DNA from 2 places in the Streptomyces sp. NPDC107498 genome. Region 2 is predicted to be linked to the other one. Evidence: riboswitches for the same ligand, from Rfam matches in the RefSeq annotation. Region 2 holds a riboswitch; the other holds the start of a gene.
The links. Region 2 has a riboswitch for glycine ahead of gcvP (aminomethyl-transferring glycine dehydrogenase). Riboswitches for the same ligand answer to the same signal wherever they lie in the genome.
Positions count from the first base shown of each region.

Region 1 (3,397 bases), on a different contig from region 2:
GCGGTGGCGACGACGCCGGTGGCCTCGAACTCGGCGGAGGCGGCGGCGAGGAAGTCGACCGGATCGTCCTGCCAGTCGGGCTCGAAGAGCCGGACGCGGCCGCCGCTGGCGGGGCCGTCGAGCGGGGTGCGGCCGACGCGGCAGAGCTCGGCGACGGCGGGCGGGGGCAGCGGGACGCCGACGGCGCCGCCGGGGTTCACGGCGATGCCGAGCTGCGGGGGCAGGCCGCGGGCGAAGTCACGGGCGGGGGCGACGGTGAAGGACATGTGGTCGCCGACGCAGGCGAGGAACTGCTGCTCGGAGCTGAAGACGGGGACGTAGGCCGCGCCGTCGATCTCCATGGTGGCGAGGTCGAGGCCCTGGCTGTCGGGGCCGCCGCCGTTGGGCAGGGGCACCCAGACCGGGCTGCGGCCCAGCACCTCGACGAGGCGGGCCCCCGCCTCGGGGTTGCCCAGTGAGGCGGCAAGGACCTCTTCGAGCTCGTTGCCCGGCCACGTCACGTCCACGGTCGCGTTTCCCCTTCTCGCACGGCCTTCCGCACCGGCCGCCCGGCAGCACCCTAACGCCGCCCCGGCACCGCCGTGGCCAGAAGGGAAGGGTACGGCCGTCCCGGGACGACCGGGACGCCGTTCAGGCGGCCTGTCGGAAGCCGATGCTGCGGAGGGAGTCGGCGGCGGGCCGGTCGAGGAGGGTCACCGAGGCGCAGCCGTGCGGGAGGCTACCGGACTCGACGGCCCGCAGGAGCCGGTCGACGGCCCGCCGGTGGCGCCCGAAGGCGTACGCGGAGACGCCCCGGCCCCGGGCGTGCTGGCCGGCCTTCGCGGTGTCCGGGGTGACGTCGAGGAGGAGCAGGTGCAGGGAGCGGCCGCGCCGGCCCGCCTCGCGGGCGAGCCAGCCCCGCACCCAGGCCTGGGTGCCGCAGTCGTGGACGATCACGCTCGCGCCGGAGCGCAGGGCGCGGCGCAGTGCGGCGTAGTGCGCGATCCGGACCAGGGGGCGGTAGACGGCGTAGGGCAGGAGGCGGGGCATGCGGGCCTCCCAGCGCTCGCGGACGTCCTGGGAGTCGACGGCACCGCCCCGGGCGGCGCGCTTCATCAGGGTGGACTTGCCGCTGCCGGGCAGCCCGGAGACGACGACGAGGTCGCCGGCCGCGAAGGTGAGGGAACGGGGGCCGCGGCCGCCGCGCTCGCGCAGGTCCCGCAGGAGGCGTCCGCGGCTCCGGGCGCGGGCCCGCTGGGACGGTATGCCGGTGCTCGCCGCGTACGCGCCGGTGTGCTGGATCCTCATCGCTCTCCCCCTGTCGGGTCTCAGGAGACCTGAGGAGACCCTTGCCCATGAAGTGTAAAGAAACGGTAATGCGGCGCAAGCGATTTGCCCCGCCGACACCGCGTGCAATGATGTGCGCGCCAGGCGCGCACAGTCGCCGCACAATCGCATACCGGCCGCTCGAATCCGCGCGGGAGAGTTCCGGACCGCCGAGCGCGTCCGGGCGCCGAAGGAGCAAGACCCTCCCTTGAATCTCTCAGGCCCCGTACCGCGTGGATGAGGCAGATCTGAAAAGCGGGACGCCTCACGCGTCCCCACCCAAGGTGCAAGCCGAACTCTCGGTGCCGATCCCTCGGTGACGAGATGCCCTCGGTGAACCTCTCAGGTTCCATGACAGATGGGGAGGACGTCCTCGCCCGTCATGTGTTTTCGTCACCGATCACGCCCTTGGGACCCGGGAGCCACCCCATGAGCACTGCCCCCCGCCTGACCGCCCTCGATGCCCTGCATCGTTCGCTGGGCGCGACCATGACCGACTTCGCCGGCTGGGACATGCCGCTCCGGTACGGCAGCGAGCGCGACGAGCACACCGCCGTCCGCACCAGGGCCGGCCTCTTCGACCTCTCCCACATGGGCGAGATCACCGTCACCGGCCCGCAGGCCGTGGAGCTGCTCGACTTCGCCCTGGTCGGCAACATCTCCACCGTGGGCAACGGCCGCGCCCGCTACACGATGATCTGCCAGGAGGACGGCGGCATCCTCGACGACCTGATCGTCTACCGCCTCGGCGAGACCGAGTACATGGTCGTGGCCAACGCCTCCAACGCCCAGGTCGTCCTGGACGCCCTGACCGAGCGCGCGGCCGGCTTCGACGCCGAGGTCCGCGACGACCGCGACGCGTACGCCCTGATCGCGGTCCAGGGCCCGGAGTCCCCCGGCATCCTGAAGTCGCTCACCGACGCCGACCTGGACGGCCTGAAGTACTACGCCGGCCTGCCCGGCACGGTCGCGGGCGTGCCGGCACTGATCGCCCGCACCGGCTACACCGGCGAGGACGGCTTCGAGCTGTTCCTGAAGCCCGAGCACGCCGAGGGCGTCTGGAAGGCGCTGACCGAGGCGGGCGAGGGCGTCGGCCTGATCCCCTGCGGCCTGTCCTGCCGCGACACGCTCCGCCTGGAGGCGGGCATGCCGCTGTACGGCCACGAGCTGACCACCGCCCTCACCCCCTTCGACGCGGGCCTGGGCCGGGTCGTGAAGTTCGAGAAGACGACCAACGAGGGCCGCTTCGTCGGCCGCGAGGCGCTGGAGAAGGCCGCCGAGCGCGCCGAGACCGCCCCGCCTCGCAAGCTGGTCGGCCTGATCGCCGAGGGCCGCCGTGTCCCGCGCGCCGGCTTCCAGGTCGTCAAGGACGGCGAGGTCATCGGCGAGGTCACCTCCGGCGCCCCGTCCCCGACGCTCGGAAAGCCGATCGCGATGGCGTACGTGGACGCGGCGCACGCCGCGCCCGGCACCCAGGGTGTAGGTGTGGACATTCGCGGCACCCACGAGCCGTACGAGGTCGTGGCGCTGCCCTTCTACAAGCGCCAGAAGTGACGCAGTCGTCTCGTTCCGCGTCTCACCCCGTAAGACCCACGTTCATCAGCACTCCCCCGATCCAGGAGAATCAGGTCATGAGCAACCCCCAGCAGCTGCGCTACACCAAGGAGCACGAGTGGCTGTCGGCCGCCGAGGACGGCGTCGCGACGGTCGGCATCACGGAGTTCGCGGCCAACGCGCTCGGTGACGTCGTCTACGCCCAGCTCCCCGAGGTCGGCGACACCGTCACCGCGGGCGAGACCTGTGGCGAGCTGGAGTCGACGAAGTCGGTCAGCGACCTCTACTCCCCCGTCACGGGCGAGGTCGTCGAGGCCAACCAGGACGTGGTGGACGACCCGTCCCTGGTGAACACGGCTCCGTTCGAGGGTGGCTGGCTGTTCAAGGTGCGCGTCACGGGTGAGCCGGACGAGCTGCTCTCCGCCGACGAGTACACCGCGTTCGCCGGGAACTGAGACCGGGCCCGAGACCCCTAGGGATCGATTCATGTCGCTTCTGAACACTCCCCTCCACGAGCTGGACCCCGACGTCGCCGCCG
Region 1 is NZ_JBVJPE010000003.1:12,839-16,235, forward strand. Features, by position in the region: gene ACZ66Z_RS05790 (enhanced serine sensitivity protein SseB) at 1-506, opposite strand, end outside; gene ACZ66Z_RS05795 (AAA family ATPase) at 631-1,287, opposite strand; glycine riboswitch at 1,448-1,547, shown strand; gene gcvT (glycine cleavage system aminomethyltransferase GcvT) at 1,735-2,859, shown strand; gene gcvH (glycine cleavage system protein GcvH) at 2,937-3,314, shown strand; gene glyA (serine hydroxymethyltransferase) at 3,346-3,397, shown strand, end outside.
Region 1: linked by a shared signal. The riboswitch ahead of gcvT (glycine cleavage system aminomethyltransferase GcvT) and the one ahead of gcvP (aminomethyl-transferring glycine dehydrogenase) in region 2 are both predicted to bind glycine.

Region 2 (3,397 bases):
GCCCTGCGATCCGGCGTTCGGCTGGATCGACACCTTGTCGTAGCCGGTGACCTCGGCGAGGCGCTCCTCCAGCTCGGTGATGAGCGTGACGTAGCCCTGCGCCTGCTCGATCGGGGCGAAGGGGTGCATCTGGCCGAACTCGGGCCAGGTCACCGACTCCATCTCGGTGGTCGCGTTCAGCTTCATGGTGCAGGAGCCGAGCGGGATCATGCCGCGGTCGAGCGCGTAGTCGCGGTCCGCGAGCCTGCGCAGGTAGCGCAGCATCGAGGTCTCGGAGCGGTGCGCGTGGAAGACCGGGTGGGTCAGGTACGCGTCGGAGCGCAGCAGACCGGCGGGGAGGGCGTCCTCGGTGGCGGCGTCCAGGGCCTCCACGTCGCCGGTGACGCCGAAGGCGCCCCAGACGGCGGCGAGCTGCTCGCGGCCGGTGGTCTCGTCGCAGGAGACGTACACCAGGTCGGCGTCGGCGCGGTAGAGGTTCACGCCGGCCTCGCGGGCGGCGGCGACGACCTCGTCGGCCTTGCCGGGCACCCGGACGGCGAGGGTGTCGAAGTAGGAGCCGTGCACGACCTCGACGCCGCCGGCGGTGAGGCCCGCGGCGAGGACGGTGGCGTACCGGTGGGTGCGCTCGGCGATCTGCTTGAGACCGTCCGGACCGTGGTAGACGGCGTACATGCCGGCCATGACGGCGAGCAGCACCTGGGCCGTACAGATGTTGCTGGTGGCCTTCTCGCGGCGGATGTGCTGCTCGCGGGTCTGCAGGGCCAGGCGGTAGGCGCGGTTGCCGTCGGCGTCGACCGAGACGCCCACGAGACGGCCGGGGAGGGAGCGCGCGTGCCTGTCCTGGACGGCCATGTAACCGGCGTGCGGACCGCCGAAGCCCATCGGGACGCCGAAGCGCTGCGTGGTGCCGACGGCGATGTCGGCGCCCAGCTCGCCCGGCGAGGCGAGCAGGGTGAGCGCGAGCAGGTCGGCGGCGACGGTGACGATCGCGCCGAGCTCGTGCGCGGCGTCGATCAGCGGCTTGATGTCGCGGACCGCGCCGGAGGCGCCGGGGTACTGGACGAGCACGCCGAAGACGCCGCGCTCGGCGACCTCGGCGGGGATGCCCTCGCTCAGGTCGGCGACGACGACCTCGACACCGGTCGGCTCGGCGCGGGTCTCGATGACGGCGATGGTCTGCGGCAGGGCGTCGGCGTCGACGAGGAAGACGCCGTTCTTGACCTTGCCGACCCGGCGGGACAGCGCCATGGCCTCGGCGGCGGCGGTGCCCTCGTCGAGGAGGGAGGCGCCGGAGGTGGGCAGACCGGTCAGGTCGGCGACCATGGTCTGGAAGTTCAGCAGGGCCTCCAGGCGGCCCTGGGAGATCTCCGGCTGGTACGGCGTGTAGGCCGTGTACCAGGCCGGGTTCTCCATCACGTTCCGGAGGACGACCGGCGGGGTGAAGGTGCCGTAGTAGCCGAGGCCGATCATCGGGGCGAGAACCTGGTTGCGGTCGGCGAGCGTGCGCAGCTCGCCGAGGACCTCGGCCTCGGTGCGCGCGGCCGGCAGGCCCAGCGCCTCGGCGTTCTTGATCACGTCCGGCACCGCGGCGGCCGTGAGCTCGTCGAGCGAGCCGTAACCGACCTGGGCGAGCATCTTGGCCCGTGCCTCGGCGTCGGGCCCGATGTGCCGCTGCTCGAACGGGATGCCCTGTTCGAGCTCGGAGAGCGGAGTGCGGTTGGCGGTCATGTACGGAGGCCTCCTGGTCGTCACGACCTGCGAGGGGCACCACGGCGCGGGTGCCCGGACGGCCTCCCCCTCTGTCATCTCAACCTGAGAGTTTCACCGGCACGCCTCGCGGCACGCCGGCTTTCACCGTCGGTGAGAGCGGAATGCCGTCGGACATCCGCTCTGCTTTCCAGAGTGACCTCGTCCGCGCGGTACAGGGGCCTGAGAGATTCCGGGGAGGATTTGCTCCTTCGGCGCCCACCGGAAGGTTTCTCCGGGGGACTCTCCCGCACGGGGTCGACAGCCACAACCAGCCTACCAGCGAGGTTGCGACTCCCGTCGCTCAAGTGGCCGACATCCCGGATGTGCACTTTCGTAGGGGTACAGAGCAGTTGCGACCAGTTGGAGGGACCGTGGAGACCGACATCGATCCGCGCAGCCTGATCGGCCGCAAGGCGTTCGACCGTAACGGGCACAAGATCGGCACCGTGGACGAGGTGTACCTGGACGACGCGACCGGCGTCCCCGAATGGGCCGCGGTCCGCACGGGGCTGTTCAGCCGGGACGCCTTCGTCCCCCTGGAGCCGAGCGCCCTGCTCGACGACGGCCTCCACATCCCGTACGAGCGGGCGCTCATCAAGGACGCCCCCGACTTCGGCGTGGGCCGCCACCTCTCCCCCGAACAGGAGCTCCAGCTCTACCGCCACTACAGCCTCGCCCTGCCGCCCCCGCCCTCCGACGTCCCGGACAAGGACTTCGGCCGCCTGGCGGGGCAGGACGGCGCCTGACGGCCCCACGGGCCGACGCCGGAGAGGACCCGCACCGTCCCCCGGTGCGGGTCGGACCGCCGCGCCCCCGCACCGTCCCTCCCGGCGCGGGTCAGGCCACCGTGGCCCCTCGCGTCCGCACCAGCGGCAACGGCTCCGACGGCGCCAGTTCCGGGTCGTCCACGGAGAACGTCCGCACCCGACCGGGCCCGGACCACGGCTCCTCGAACCGCACCGTGACGCGCCCGACCCCGCTCCCCTGGACCCATCCGGCCCCGTGCACCGCGTGCCGCACGTCGTGCCCGGGCGCCCAGTGCCTCTCCACGGGACCGTCCTTCTCCGCCTCGACGACCTCCTCCGCCTCGGCCGGGGCGCCCTCCTCCGGCTCCGGCCCCGCGCCCGCCCCGACGACCGCCTGGGCGAACAGGTCCTCCTGCGTGTAGTCCGCGAGCCCGCTCACCCCCACCCCGAGCAGTCGCACGCCCCCCGTCGTGTCCACCGCCTCCAGGAGGCGTCCGGCCGCCTCCCGCACGACGGCCGGGTCGTCCGTGGGCCCCCGCAGCGTCTCGGACCGGGTGAGCGTCGAGAAGTCGTACCGCCGCACCTTCAGGACGATGGTCCGCCCCGAGTGCCCCGACGCCCGCAGCCGCCCCACGCACCGCTCGGCGAGCCGTTCCACCTCGGTCCGGATCCGCACCCGGTCGTGCAGGTCCACGTCGAAGGTGTCCTCGACCGACACCGACTTGGCGTCCCGCTCGGCCACCACGCGCCGGTCGTCGTACCCCCGGGCCATCCGGTGCAGGGAGGTCCCGTGCGCCCGCCCCAGGAGCCGGACGAGCTCGTCCTCGCCCGCCTCCACGAGATCGGAGACGCTGGTCATCCCGGCGCGCCGCAGATGCTCCCCGGTGGCCGGCCCCACCCCG
Region 2 is NZ_JBVJPE010000009.1:9,610-13,006, reverse strand. Features, by position in the region: gene gcvP (aminomethyl-transferring glycine dehydrogenase) at 1-1,728, opposite strand, end outside; glycine riboswitch at 1,908-2,007, opposite strand; gene ACZ66Z_RS17540 (PRC-barrel domain-containing protein) at 2,121-2,495, shown strand; gene ACZ66Z_RS17535 (DNA polymerase IV) at 2,587-3,397, opposite strand, start outside.